DNA from 3 places in the Serratia sp. NA_13 genome. Region 3 is predicted to be linked to each of the others. Evidence: predicted binding sites of a transcription regulator. Region 3 holds the regulator's gene; each other region holds the start of a gene.

Evidence for each region. Region 3 encodes Fur, which represses iron uptake genes when iron is present. Its sites were predicted from a motif close to ATAATAATGAGAACNACTATCAA; they were not measured.
Region 1: a site for Fur is predicted at 1,629-1,651, ahead of exbB (tol-pal system-associated acyl-CoA thioesterase). Genes of this name have one in related genera too.
Region 2: a site for Fur is predicted at 2,827-2,849, ahead of ACUTSU_RS03025 (TonB-dependent siderophore receptor). Genes of this name have one in related genera too.

The regions. Positions count from the first base shown of each region.
Region 1 is NZ_JBQZFV010000020.1:37,683-42,757, forward strand. It holds gene ACUTSU_RS20945 (DedA family protein) at 1-120, opposite strand, end outside; gene metC (cystathionine beta-lyase) at 273-1,469, opposite strand; gene exbB (tol-pal system-associated acyl-CoA thioesterase) at 1,725-2,696, shown strand; gene exbD (TonB system transport protein ExbD) at 2,700-3,122, shown strand; gene ACUTSU_RS20965 (shikimate 5-dehydrogenase) at 3,349-4,167, opposite strand; gene ACUTSU_RS20970 (substrate-binding domain-containing protein) at 4,199-5,075, opposite strand, start outside.
Region 2 is NZ_JBQZFV010000001.1:656,701-661,775, reverse strand. It holds gene ACUTSU_RS03045 (ABC transporter ATP-binding protein) at 1-570, opposite strand, end outside; gene ACUTSU_RS03040 (ATP-binding cassette domain-containing protein) at 584-1,393, opposite strand; gene ACUTSU_RS03035 (hypothetical protein) at 1,708-2,190, opposite strand; gene ACUTSU_RS03030 (hypothetical protein) at 2,362-2,655, shown strand; gene ACUTSU_RS03025 (TonB-dependent siderophore receptor) at 2,963-5,075, shown strand, end outside.
Region 3 is NZ_JBQZFV010000002.1:341,821-346,895, reverse strand. It holds gene seqA (replication initiation negative regulator SeqA) at 1-73, opposite strand, end outside; gene ybfF (esterase) at 374-1,147, shown strand; gene ybfE (LexA regulated protein) at 1,440-1,727, shown strand; gene fldA (flavodoxin FldA) at 1,956-2,495, shown strand; gene fur (ferric iron uptake transcriptional regulator) at 2,816-3,262, shown strand; gene ACUTSU_RS05165 (glycosyltransferase) at 3,440-5,075, opposite strand, start outside.

The DNA.
Region 1 (5,075 bases), on a different contig from region 3:
GTTTTCTAAAAACAGGGTGGTGAAAAGTACCGCATAAACCACCCAAATTACGCTTGGATTGGCAAGGGCAATAAAGTCCTGCTGCCAAAGCGCATGAACAATCTCTCGTAATACATCCATTATATATCCTGTTGCATGCCGGTTGCGCCTGGAGTTACGACCCCAGGATGCGGTGTTGACCGTATCTGACAGTTACCCGGCTAGTGTAACGCTAATAGCTTAAGCACACATTAAACAAGGTGAATAAAGTTGCCATTGCAACAGGTGGCGCGTCAGTGCGTGTTGGCGATACGCTCGAATCCGGCGGCGAGGTCGTCAATCAGATCCTGCACGTTCTCCAGACCGATATGCAGGCGCACCAGGGTGCCGGAGAAGTCGATGCCGCCGGCCGGGCGGATGGCTTCCAGCTCCTCCGGTTGGTTAGCCAGGATCAGAGACTCATAGCCGCCCCAGGAATAGGCCATGCTGAAGTGGTTGAAGTTGTCGAGATACTCGGCCAACTGCGCGTCGCTCAGACGCTGTTTCAGCACGAAAGAAAACAGGCCGTTGCAGCCGCTGAAATCACGGCGGTAAAACTCGTGGCCCTTGCAGCTGGGCAGCTCCGGGTGATTGACCACCGCTACCTCCGGCCGTTTGGCCAGCCAGTTGGCGACTTCGATGCTGCCTTGCTGATGCTGCTTCAGGCGGACGCCCAGCGTGCGCAGGCCACGGCTGGCCATATAGGCTGTATCGGCGTCTACCATCTGGCCCATCAGATAAGAGTATTCGCGTAGTTGATCCCAACAGCGCTGGTTTGCCACGGCGGTGCCGAGCATGTAATCGGAGTGGCCGATAATGTATTTGGTCCCGGCCTGAATCGAAATATCAATGTCGAAGTCCAGCGCCTTGAACAGCACACCGGCCGCCCAGGTATTGTCGATCATGATCACCACTTCAGGTGCCACCGCGCGAATTGCCTGCACCATGGCCGGGATATCCTGAACTTCCATGGTGATCGAGCCGGGGGATTCAAGAAACACCACGCGGGTATTGGGCTGAATAAGCCCGGCGATATCGGCACCGATCAGCGGGTCAAAATAAGTGGTTGCCACGTTCATGCGGCTCAGAATATGGCTACAAAAATCCTGCGTGGGTTCATACACCGAGCCGGTCATCAACAGGTGGTCGCCGGCGCTGACAAAGGACAAAATGGCGTTGGAAACCGCCGCCGCGCCGCAAGGGTAAAGTACACAACCTGCGCCGCCTTCCAGCTCAACCATCGCATCCTGTAACGCGAAGTGGGTCAGGGTGCCGCGCCGGCCATAAAACAGTTCGCCGTGTGCCCGTTTGGCGGTGGCGTGCTTTTTGGCCGCCACCGAATCAAAGACCAGTGAAGAAGCGCGTTGGGTGACGGGATTGACGGAGCCCTGGGTGTAGCGCTTGCTGCGTCCTGCGCCGATCAGGGTGGTTTCGATGTTTTTTGACGTCATAGGAGCTGGCCCACCTTTGGCTTGGTCTTCACGGGGTATTTGCGATAGCCCTTAAGTTAGCATGATGCATGATAGCCATCCAGACGTTTTAACTGCTAAATGTAAAAGCAATGGCAATTTACCCGTTCGGGCGGCGTCGTTTTGCCGATTATTTGGTAAATAATAATGAGAACTACTATCAATCCCTGATTGGTTTGATATGATCGCACGCTGAATTATTCTTCAATTTTGTTCGGTAACGGGTGGAGGCACAGCGTGAAAACGGCTGGCAAGCATTTAAATCAAGGATCGTTCGGTCAGGGCCGGGCGCAATGGGGCCAGGCATTTGGCCGTGGTCTGTTAGCTTCAATGGTATTGGTAGTGGGTCTGGCCGGTAGCGCTCAGGCTGCACCGGCGACTAATCCGGCCGTTACCCAGAGCGTTGCTCCGGCCTCTGCGCCTGCCGCAGCCGTGCCTGAAAGTATCACCCCGCTGAATCCGCAACCGACCATCCAGCCGCCGGAAACTCGCGGTATGGACTTGTCCGTATGGGGCATGTACCAGCATGCGGACATCGTGGTGAAAATCGTGATGATCGGTTTGGTGTTGGCGTCTATCGTCACCTGGACCATCCTGTTTTCCAAGGGCAGTGAACTGATCCGCGCCAAGCGCCGCCTGCGCCGCGAACAGCTGGCGTTGGCCAACGTCCGCTCGCTGGATGAAGCCTCCGAGCTGGCACAGAACTTCTCGGACGAGAGCATCAGTTCTGTATTACTCAGCGATGCGCAGAACGAGCTGGAACTGTCGGCAGAGTCTAACGACAACAACGGTATCAAGGAACGTACCGGTTTCCGACTGGAGCGTCGCGTTGCGGGCTACAGCCGTAACATGGGGCGTGGCAATGGTTTCCTGGCGACTATCGGTGCCATCTCGCCGTTTGTCGGTCTGTTCGGCACCGTCTGGGGCATCATGAATAGCTTCATCGGCATCGCTCATTCGCAGACCACCAACCTGGCCGTGGTTGCTCCCGGCATCGCTGAAGCGCTGCTGGCAACCGCATTGGGGCTGGTTGCCGCGATCCCGGCGGTGGTGATTTATAATATCTTTGCCCGTGTAATCAGCGGTCATCGCGCTCAGGTTGGCGACGTGGCTGCTCAGGTGCTGCTGCTGCTGGGTCGCGACTTGGATCTGGCCGCCACGGCACAAGCCAAACGTTCACAGCATTCACAGCAATTGCGGGTGGGGTGAGTTATGGCGATGCGCTTAAATGAAGATCTGGACGACAGCGGCGAATTGCATGAAATCAACGTGACGCCGTTTATCGACGTCATGCTGGTGCTGTTGATCATCTTTATGGTGGCCGCGCCGCTGGCAACGGTAGATATCCGTGTCGATCTCCCGGCTTCCTCAGCCAAACCGCAGCCGCGCCCGGAAAAACCGGTGTTCTTGTCGGTGAAAGCGGATAAGCAGCTCTACGTTGGCGAACAGGTGGTCAGTGCCGATCAACTGATGTCGGTGCTAGATCAGCGAACTCAGGCGAACAAAGAGACCACCATCTTCTTCCAGGCGGACAAGACCGTGGACTACGAGACGCTGATGAGCGTGATGGATACGCTGCGTAAAGCCGGCTACCTGAAGGTGGGGCTGGTGGGGATGGAAGGCGCCGCCAAGTAGCGGGCTGACATCAGCAAGGTTAAGAGGGGCGCTCGGGCGCCCTTAGGTTGCTGACAAAGCAGGAAAAAGCGTGGTTTTTCCTGCTTTGTGGTGATCGGCCGAAAATCAATAAATTGATTTTCCTGATTTTTCTTTATCGACCTCTACTCGCTCTGGGCAGGAATGAGGTTTGTCATCAGTCTGGGGCGCTCGGGCGCCCTTTTTTATTTTTGAAGTTTGAAAAGATTCAGCCGCGAGCATGGGCCGCCGCGCGGGCGATCTGCTCATCGGTCGGGCGCACGCCGGTATAGAGCACAAACTGTTCCAGCGCTTGCAGCGCAATCACTTCTGCACCGGTAATCACCCGTTTGCCTTGCTCACGCGCTTTGCGGATCAGCGGGGTTTCCGCCGGCAGTGCCACCACGTCAAATACAATTTTCGCCGCAGCAATAGTCGCGGGTGCAAAGGCCAACTGCTCGGCTTCTGTTCCCCCAGCCATGCCGATGGGCGTCACGTTGATGACCATATCTACGCTTAAATCACCGACCTCTGCCTGCCACTGATAGCCGTAGGCCTTTGCCAGCGACTGACCGGCCTGCGGGTTACGGGCGATGATATGACCATTTTTGAAACCGGCATCACGCAGCGCAGCGGTGACCGCTTTCGCCATACCGCCGCTGCCGCGCAGGGCGAAGGACGTTTCCGTTGGGATCTGATACTGCGCCAGCAGCTTGGCGATGGCGATATAATCGGTGTTGTAAGCCCATAGGAAGCCCTGGTCATTGACGATAGTATTGACCGATTCAATCGCGGTGGCGGAAGCATCCAACTGGTCGAGGAAAGGAATGCAGCTCTCTTTGAACGGCATCGATACCGCGCAGCCGCGAATGCCCAGCGCCCGCACGCCACCCACCGCCGCCTGAATATCCTGGGTGGTGAAGGCCTTGTAGATAAAGTTGAGATCCAGCTCCTGATACAGATAGTTGTGGAAACGGGTGCCAAAGTTACCTGGGCGACCGGCCAGCGACATACAGAGTTGGGTATCTTTATTAATCTCACGGCTCACTATGAGCTCCTTAACCTGGAAGAGGAAAAACCTAAGGCTGGCCGTGCAATGCCTTCGAACCGGCGTGGCGCCAGTGGATGCTGCCCGGCAGGTAGAGCGCGTTTTGCTCTAATGGCCGCTCGTCAATCAGCGCACTAACCATGTCGAAACTGTGTTGGGCCAGGGCGCGACAGTCCTGCGCCACGGTATCGATTTTCAACGTCAGGCCATCGAACAGGTAGTGATCGTCAAAGCTGCACAGATGGAGATCGCTTTCCATCAACTGGTGCTGATTCAGATAACGAAGAACCCCTTCCAGCAGGCCGCAGGCGGCGGTAAACAGCGCCTTGGGCGGACGACCAAGTTGCGCGCAGAGTTGGGCGAACATTTCGTAACCGGAACTGGGGTGATAATTACCGTTGATGATCCACTCCGGTTTACACACCACCCCGGCACGTTCCAGACCGAGTTGGAAACCGGCCAGACGATCGCGTGTGGGTGAAATGCGGGGTTGGCCACCAAGGAAATAGAATTCGTCCGGATGCTGACGCGCGACGTTTTCCACCAGCGTGGCGGTCGAGGTTAGCGAGTCGGTGATCACCAGCGGCAGGTCGGAGCCGATGATCAGCCGGTCCATCTGCACCACCGGCAGACCGGCGTTAATTTTTTGGTATTCCGCATCGTTAAGCTGGCTGGAGGCGACAATCAGGCCGTCGACCTGGCGTTGTACCAGACTGTTCACCGCCATCATTTCCTGCGCCGGGTTCTCATCGGTACAGGCGATCAGCAACTGCAAACCGGCCTCGCGGCACAGAGTTTCCAGCTCGCGTGAAATCACCGCAAAACCGTAGTTGGTCATTTCCGGCACCACCAGCCCCAGGGTATGGCTGCGGGAGGATCGCAGTGAACGGGCGTGGAAGCTGGGCTGG
Region 2 (5,075 bases), on a different contig from region 3:
GAGCAGGCCGATGATCTGCTGACGCAGCGGCAGATCCAGACCGCTGACCGGTTCATCGGCGATTAAAAAACGGGGTTGTAACGCTATAGCACGCGCCAACGCCACCCGTTGTGCCTGCCCACCGGAGAGCTGGCCGGGGCGGGCGTGTAGCAGATGCTCATCCAATTCGACCTGCCGCAATGCCCGTTCAGCGGCAATGCTCAAATCCTGCCAGGGTGCCAGTTGACGCAGAGGAGCAATAATCAACTCGGCCACGGTGTGGCGCGGGTTAAGTGAAGCATGGGCATCTTGTGGTACGTATTGCACCAAACGTCGATACCAGCGCAACTGGCTCATGGGGGTTGGGCGGACGGCGTTGCCCTGGCACAGGATATGACCGGCATCTGCTGTATCCAATGCCAGCAACAGCCTGAGTAGCGTCGATTTCCCCGCGCCGGAGCAACCTACCAGCCCGACGCGCTCCCCAGGGTACAGATTCAGGTCGGTAGGTTTCAGTCCGTCAGATGGTGATGAATATCGGAGGCAGACTTGCTGCAGGCTGATGAAGGGCAGCGTTTCACTGATTGACATGCCATTCACTCCGTTAACCTGCCAGACTCAACGGCGATGTCTGTTTGAAGGTTGGACGCTGCGCTGTGGCAACCAACTGCCGGGTATAGGGGTGAGCAGGGTGATTCAATAATTGTGCGAACGATCCCTGCTCGACTATTTTGCCATCCACCATGACGATGGCACGCTGACACAGGTTGGCGGCAACGGTGAGATCGTGAGTAATAAACAGCAATGCCGGTGCGTGAGGACGTTCGGTGTAACCTTTCAGGATAGCGAGCAGTTGATGTTGGCTGACCATGTCCAACGCAGTGGTGGGCTCATCGGCGATTAGCAGGCTTTTCTCACCCACCAATGCCAGCGCTGCGCAGACTCGCTGGCATTGTCCGCCAGACAGTTGGCCCGGATAGCGTGACATGATGATCTCTGGTGGCAAGCCTAATGCCGCCAGCAACTCGGCAGCGCAGCGCTGTGCCGGTTGTTTTTTCATGTTGTTCTGACCGCGTAGTGCCAGGATTAACTGCTCGCCCACGCGGGTCAGGGGATTGAGGCTAGTAAAGGGATCCTGAAAGATGGCCGCCAGTGCAGGGCGTTTGTGCCGTTGCAAACGCCGGCCAGCGAGTTCTTGTCCTTGCAGCCTAATTGAGCCATTGACTGTCGCGTCAGTCGGCAGCGTTCCCAAAATGGCGGCGGCAGTGAGTGATTTACCTGAACCCGATGCACCCAACAGACACAGACGTTCGCCGGCATACAGCGTAAAATTCAAATCGTGAATTTTGACGTCTCCGTCAAGCGACAGCGTCAGGTGTTCTACGGTGAGTAACGGCGAGGTTTGGTTATCCATTGATGCATCTTTTGGGGTTTTCTTGTTATGTAATAACATAACACTTGTGAGCTCAAAATAACCAGCGGATTTAGGAAATACTTTGGAATAGTCTAAAGCGGGGTAAGCAAGGTATGATGCTGAGGGTTTTGTTGTCAGGTTGGTCTTATCGGTGAGAACGCTTATTTTTATTTTGTGTATGGCGGGTTATCTGCTGGTGTTGAGTTACCTTGGTGTTTTCGTCACGGATAAAATATGTGAGAAATCCAATAACTACACCAAGGTGTGCCACCTGGTCGATATTTCGGAGCCGTATATTCCAAAGTAATCGGCTGTCAGCTCAAATAATCAGCGGTGATAAGCGGCGTCAACAGCCCTGATAATGCCGCCAGCGTTGCCCACTGCCGCCACCCAAGGTGTGCCAGCCAATCCTGGCGCAGTGGCGGTGTCGCAAGCTGACCCACCGCAACAGTACCGGCCAGCAGCAGCGTCAGAAAAATGAATACCAACCCACGGCTCCATGCATTGAATTCGATGTGCAGCACATTGGCGTAGTACAGCCGCATTAGAATATAATAGACCAGCATCACCCAGGCGAAATGGGGGCGTTTTTTCAGCACCTGATAAAGTAGAAATGCGATGAAAATGCTGTGGCATACGGAGATCAGCGGCGCTTCAATTGGGCGCCTGACGCAACCGTTATAGACCGCCAGATAAATATTAAACACCAACTGGGCATAGATAGTATAGATATACCAGCCATAGATGATTTTGAGTTTTTTGGGGGTTGGCGGGGTTGGGCAATAATCCGTTATCATTGGAGCCTCCAGAGCTGGCTAGCGTTATACCACCTAAAAACTAAATGAAATTTAAACGCCAAACAGACTTTATTTTACCCCTGACCTGGAACTAAGCCGCATTCGCCAGGTTTGTTGAACACGGCAACATGCAAGGTGTTTTTATGTGGTTAATAATGGTAATTCATTGATATGAAAGATTATAAAAGCGATAACTCCGCAATATATCTGCTGATTATCACTCTGGGACTCTATTTTTTCCTGCCACCGGCGCTGGTCGCTTTCTTCTTTGATTGGTTAAACCTCAACCCCTTTAGCATTATTCGCTTCTGGCATTTTAATCCGTTTTCCGCCGATCGCGGTATCCCCCTCTATCAAACCTTTATATACATATTAACCTTATGGGTTATAGCGAATATCCTGCTGGTGCTTATTTTGCTGTTGGCTCGGCGTCTCTATGCCCGGTTAGTCAGAAGAACTTGTTGAGCACGGGCACCAGGTAGATCAAATTGCTTCCAGTTGGTATGCCAGCCAAATGCTGGCATTAGTTTGATGACCAACACCCGAAGTTTCCGCAATCAGCCCAGGGTTTCTGCCTACGGCCAGTTAGTTCGCCTGCTGAAAAAGTATCCTCATGCTTGTAATCCCTTATCGATAAAGATAATAATTATCATTAATATTTCCTTTCTTTACATACAGCACACCGATAGAACTTTTGCGCTTTTGTCAGCCAGCGCTGCTGATGGGGGGCGGGTCGGGGCTGACTTAATGATACTTTCCGGGGATTACCAATATGCAGATGATTTTTCCTGTCAAACGGTCGCGTGTTTTGTGTGCGCTCGCGATGTTCCTGCCGTTGACCTCGCTTGCCGAAGATACCCTGGTGGTTAGCGCCAGACCTGCGGATACCGCCGAGTCTGCGACTCAGGGTTACCAGGCGACCACCAGCCAAGGGGCGACCAAAACCGACCAGCCGCTGATCCTGACGGCGCAGTCTGTTTCCGTGGTGACACGCCAACAAATGAGCGACCAGAGTACCCAAACGGTTAATGATGCACTGAAATATACTCCGGGCGTTTTCACCAACTTCGCCGGCGGCGCGACACGCTATGACACCATTGCATTGCGCGGTTTCCACGGTGGGGATGTCAATAACACTTTTCTCGACGGTTTGCGCCTGTTAAGTGACGGTGGCAGCTATAATGCCTTGCAGGTTGATCCCTGGTTCCTGGAGCGTATTGACGTCATCAAGGGGCCTTCTTCCGTGATGTATGGGCAGAGCATTCCGGGCGGGCTGGTGGCCTTGACCTCCAAGCGCCCGCAGTTTGCTACACAGGGAAAGGTTAATCTTTCGGCGGGTAATAACAGCACCAAGGGCGCGGCTTTCGATGTGACCGGTCCTTTGTCGGAGCAGTGGGCTTATCGGCTGACCGGAATGACGCGCAGCAGCGATACCATGTATGACCATCAGCGCGAAGAACGCTATGCAATTTCGCCGTCATTGCTGTGGCAACCAGATGAAAATACCTCACTGTTACTGAAAGCTTACCTGCAAAAGGATCCCTCCGGCGGTTATCACAGTGCTGTACCGGCAGATGGCAGTCTCTATTCCCGCTCGGGTGACAAACTGGGGCGTGGATTTTTTGATGGTGAGAGCAGCCGTAACGTCTTCAAACGTTGGGAGCAGATTTACAGCTACGCCTTCTCACACAGTTTTAACGACGTTTGGTCATTCCGCCAGAATGCCAGCTATACCCATTCTAACGTTGAACTGCAGCAGGTTTATCAGATTGGTTGGGATCAGGATCACCAGTTACTGAACCGCTATTACAGTGGCTCGGCAACCTCACTGGACGCATTCGCCGTCGACAACCAACTGGAAGCCGATTTTGCTACCGGGCCGCTGGATCACCGAGTGATGCTGGGTCTGGATTACCAGCGTTTTCGTAATAACCTGTGGGATGAGTCTGCCGGCGCCTCTCAATTGAACCCTTATACCGGCGTGTCGGGTGGCGCGGGGTTGACCAACCTGACGCATACCGATTCCCGACGCCACTATGAACAGATGGGCGTTTATCTGCAGGATGAAATCAGCCTGCAGAACTGGTATCTGAATCTGTCTGGCCGTTTTGACCGTATGGAGGCCAAAAATGCGGGACTCAACACCGGCACCAGTGATGAACGTCGAGACGACAACTTTAGCGGCCGCGCCTCGTTGCTGTACCGCTTTGACAGCGGTTTCTCACCTTACGCCAGTTATAGCACGGCGGTGACGCCGGAAACGCTGTCCGATCAAAACGGCCATTTGCTGAAGCCGAGCACCAGCGAGCAGTACGAGGTGGGCCTGAAATATCAGCCGCCGGGCAGTTCATCAATCTACAGCATGGCACTGTATGACCTGACGCAGAATGACGTTGCCAACCGCGTGGTGCAGCAAAGTTATTATCTGCCTGCCGGAAAAGTACATTCTCAGGGGATTGAACTGGAGGCTCGCAGCAAGTTAACCGAACATCTCGATCTGATAGCGGGTTACACCTATAACAAGGTGAAGTTTAAAGATGCAATTGACGGCAACAACGGCAATACGCCGTATCTGGCGCCGGAGAAAATCGCTTCCCTGTGGGGCAAATACGCTACCTCCTACGGCGTGGATCTGGGGGCTGGGGTGCGTTATATCGGCAAGCAGTGGGCGGATAACGAAAATACGCTACGTATTCCTGCGGTGACGCTGGTGGATACTTCGATGCGAATGAATCTGGATCGGGTTAATCCATCGTTGAAAGGGGCTTATGTGCAGTTAAATGTAAGTAACCTGACCGACCGAAAATATGTCGCGGCTTGTTATGGCACCGGTTATTGCTATTGGGGGGCAGAACGCTCCGTGGTGGCGATAGTAGGGTACGATT
Region 3 (5,075 bases):
CGCTCTCACCAATATGTTGCGTGTGGCTGGCAATATAACGGTAGAGCTCTTCGTCGACTTCAATAGTTTTCATCTTTATCCAGTACTGTTTTTTTCTACTTAGAACCTGAAGCCAGATCCTGCATTCAAGCCATGGGATTATAAGGTTAAAAGCGCAGATGCGAACATCACAATGTGCCTCAACACGGCAAAAGCAGACTATTACCTAAAGCCTGCCTGGCATTGGCTCTGCCAAACCCGCACCTTACCATGAAAAATCCGCGTTATACCCTATGGATTTCAAGCCGCAGCGTTGTTACCTGTGGCTTGAAAGGCGACGGGTATTTTCATCGTGTGTTTTAATCATGATACCCTAATCTGAATCTCACTCAGTATGAACTTTGCCATGAAATTACATTATCAACTGCTGGCCTGCGAGTCCGACGCTCTGCCGGTTGTCATGATCCACGGGCTGTTCGGCAATCTGGACAATCTGGGCGTGCTGGCTCGCGATCTCAACCGACAGCACAGCGTGATTAAAGTCGATCTGCGCAACCACGGCCTGTCACCACGTTCACCGGTAATGACCTACCCGGAAATGGCAAAGGATCTGCTGGCGCTGCTGGATGACTTGCAGTTGGACAAGGTCATTGTGATCGGCCACTCGATGGGAGGCAAAGCGGCGATGGCGCTGACGGCAATCGCACCTGAGCGAGTGGAGAAACTGATCGTTATTGACGTGGCACCGGTGGATTATCAAACCCGTCGCCACGACGAGATTTTTGTCGCCTTACAGGCCGTAAGTGCGGCCGGCATCACCCAACGCCAGCAGGCGGCGGAATTGATGCGCGACTACCTGAAGGAAGAAGGAGTGATCCAGTTCCTGCTGAAATCCTTCCACCAGGGCGAATGGCGTTTTAACCTGCCGGTGCTGATCGATCAATATGAAAACATCACTGGCTGGCAGGAGGTTCCCGCCTGGCCGCATCCCACATTATTTATTCGTGGTGGTTTGTCGCCCTACGTGCAGGACAGCTACCGTGCAGACATTGCCCGCCAGTTCCCACAGGCTCGCGCACATGTGGTCGCCGGCAGCGGACACTGGGTTCATGCGGAAAAACCGGAGCCGGTGCTGCGCGCTATTCACCGTTTTCTCGACGAAGCCTGAGCCGACCGGCGCTTTCCCCTGGTGCGGACAACCACCCAAAACGGCCATCTGGTGAAAAAACGCGCTAAAGATAACGACTTAGCGCGTTTTCGGCTCAGTTAAGCATTGTCGTTGCTCCACCTGCTGGGGTAATATGACGCGCTATAATTTTGCCGCCGTGCCCGGCGTGTTGATTAACGCCTGGCTGGGGGTAAATTTGGGTTAGGGTTTATTGGCCCGAAGTGTGTTAACCGAACCATCCAGAAGCGTCTACGCGCTTTTAGATGCAAACTCCCTTGCAGTACCGCTACCTATGGCAAAAGAACAAACGGATCGCACGACGCTGGATCTGTTCGCAGATGAACGCCGTCCGGGGCGCCCGAAAACCAACCCGCTATCCCGAGATGAACAGCTTAGAATCAATAAGCGTAATCAGCTTCGACGCGATAAAGTCCGTGGTTTACGGCGTGTGGAACTGAAGATTAACGCGGATGCGGTGGACGCCCTGAACAAACTGGCGGAACAGCGGAATATCAGCCGCAGCGAGCTTATTGAGCAAATGCTGTTGGCACAACTGGCGGACGACCAGCCAGAACATTGATCATTGCAGCCGCACATGCGGCGCGGCGTTAAGGATGACGCCCGATCAACATCGTTTTATTCCACCCGGTATCGCATAAACGTGATAAAACCCCGGGGTAAATTTCTGGCATGATACGCAATTACCGGTGAGGGCCTCCCTTGCCATGGCATCATTTTAATCGGTGTTATCGTGGTCATCGCTAACATCGTGTAATGCAATTTATTGAATTTAAAGGTTATACGCGATATGGCTAATGTAGGCATTTTCTTTGGCAGCGACACTGGCAATACCGAAAACATTGCCAAGATGATCCAGAAAATTCTTAAGCAACAGTTTGGTGACGATGTGTGTGAAATTCACGACATCGCCAAAAGCAGCAAAGAAGACCTGGAAGGCTTCGATATTCTGTTGCTCGGTATCCCAACCTGGTACTACGGTGAAGCCCAGTGCGACTGGGATGACTTCTTCCCAACGCTGGAAGACATCGACTTCAACGGCAAGCTGGTAGCCCTGTTTGGCTGTGGCGATCAGGAAGACTACGCAGAATATTTCTGTGATGCAATGGGCACCATCCGCGACATCATTGAACCGCGTGGCGCTGCCATAGTCGGCCACTGGCCAACCAAAGGCTATCATTTCGAAGCCTCAAAAGGTTTGGCAAGCGACAGCCACTTTATTGGTCTGGCAATTGACGAAGACCGTCAACCTGAGCTGACCAATGAGCGTGTTGAAGGCTGGGTAAAACAAATCGTCGAAGAGCTGAGCCTGGCCGAAATCGTCGGCTAACGCCAAACGTTGAACAAAAGCCCTGCAAAGTGCATAGTGTTGCCAGCAGGGCCATCATTGGCAGTACTGATTACTGCAATCGAAGATACATATTTGTAACTTCCCACATCGTCAAGGTAGACTGAGTTATCGGTTTATCCCGCCCATCAAGACGTTGCGTGTGCAACATGCAATAGTGCAATTATATCTTTGTTAACAACCGGCGGTTTCTATTTAGGTCAACCGGTTCTATAATGAGACGCAATTAACTCTTTGTGCCGACCGATGCCACAGGCGAGAACGCCTCAACTTGATTAGCATAGTAACAGGACTGAATCCGCATGACTGACAACAACACCGCATTGAAGAAGGCCGGCTTAAAAGTCACGCTTCCGCGACTCAAAATCCTGGAAGTACTGCAAAATCCGGAATGCCATCACGTCAGTGCGGAAGATCTGTACAAAAAACTGATAGATATGGGCGAAGAAATTGGCCTGGCTACGGTTTACCGCGTACTGAACCAATTTGATGATGCCGGCATTGTGACCCGTCACAACTTCGAAGGCGGCAAGTCCGTGTTCGAACTGACCCAGCAGCATCACCACGATCACCTGATTTGCCTGGACTGCGGCAAAGTGATCGAATTCAGCGATGAATCAATCGAAGTTCGTCAGCGTGATATCGCCAAGCAACACGGCATTAAGCTCAGCAACCACAGCCTGTACCTGTACGGCCACTGTGCAATTGGTGACTGCCGCGAAGACGAAACTCTGCACGATAAAAAATAATGCCCTTAACCGGCATTAAGAACCGCCTTAACTGAACAGATAAAAAAATCCCCGGACAGGCCCGGGGAAAGTTCACAGCTTGAAATACAACAATTGCAGAGGCACTTCTTTCCGTCTTCCCACTTACACTCACTTCACCGTCAACTCACCCGCCGACACGCGGATGGGCAAACCTCTTCACAGCTCATACTCAAGAAACAGCAACCGATCAAAAAACAACGGCCAGGCGTGATCGAATACACCTCGAACACGGAACCCCTTGTTCAGATAAATTTGGCTGGCATCACTGCGTTGCCATACACATAGCACGATATTTTTCGCCTGGTGCTGTTGTGCTCGCTGCTTTATCAGCGCAAACAATTGGTTAAAATGCCCTTGTCCGCGGAATTGACTCTCGATTGCCAGACTGCAGATGAAATAATCGTCAGCAGTGCACAGGCTTTGCACAAAGCTGTCATAAGCCTCATCAAGCGGTTTTATTTCATCGCGATAATGATAATCCGCTTCTATGCCATACAGCTCGCTGATGGTGGCCGCATTAAAAAAGCCGACAAACTCTCCACGCCGATCGTAAGCTACCGTGATCAGCCCGAGATAAGGCTCAATATTTTGCGCCTGCTGCAATGACACCAGATCCAGCCCAGCTCGATTGCCGATAGAGCAGTATTCAAGGTAACTGGTGGTGAAAATCAGCTTTGCCATGCGAGTCTTATCGGCTGCACTCGCCTGCCGCCCCGGTAGAAAATGCAATGCCCCGCCCTGCTCCGGTAACACCGCGTCCCCTACTCCAGCGGTCGGGCACCAGTAATTACCCGCCGTAATCCGTCGCCGGTTATCGGCGATCAGGTATTCACCAAAAAGTTGATTTACCCGATCAAGCGTACGGTCATGGGAAAGCACGGAATAATAGTGGTAATGGTCGATATCGGAACGGATCTGCGCCGGGTAGGCCATGCGAGGTACTTCATCAACGGTGAATATTTCCGCATAACGAGTCAGATCCAGCGGCTGCTCAAGCTGCCAGTCCACCTGTTCTAAGCGGCTGACGCATTGCCGGTAGCTGTGCTGTTCCTCCTGCGACAGCGGTAACCGTTCATTGGTGATCACATCCTCCAACAGGCGCATGCCACGGATACCACAGGTGACTGCCTGTGGGTGCGCATCATAATGGACGCCATAATCCTGGCAGAAGCGATCGTGACTGAGGAAAGACCGGCCTATGTGGCGGCTCCACAGCTGATAAAAGGGATCAAACAGCTTCCGTTCATAAACCGAATTCTTGTCCGGCACTTCGCCGCTTTCCGCCGCATAGATCTGATCCAACCCCGCCAGCATTCGGCACAGCGAAATGTCCCCTTTCCGGCTGATAATCATGCCGGTTTCATCAAGAAACAGATTCAACCAGCTGACGTGGCTGACCTCGCCCTCAGCCAGAAACTGAAGATAATCAGGCACCTCTGGTTTGCTCAAAAACAGCGTCGCCGACCGGTGGGGTATGGTATCGATATCCATGTACAGCCCCCCCATCTCGATCAAAATCAGAAAGCGGAAGTAATCAGAAAGCGTGGCGTAATAGCGCTTATCGTGCAGTTGATGGATAAAGCCCAGATTGTCGCCGACCCTTTTTTGCGCCAGTTCGCTCAGCGAATGTACCTGCAAGCGATGATTGCCCGCATCATACTCCCCCAGGTAGCCGCCTTTTATCACCTGTACGGGGAGGAAATACGCATCCCTTGCCAACTGCTGCGCGTCCCAAACCCATAACATGCCGACCCAGTCATTTGTCTCGGCGCTAGCCACCGCCTGCTGCGCG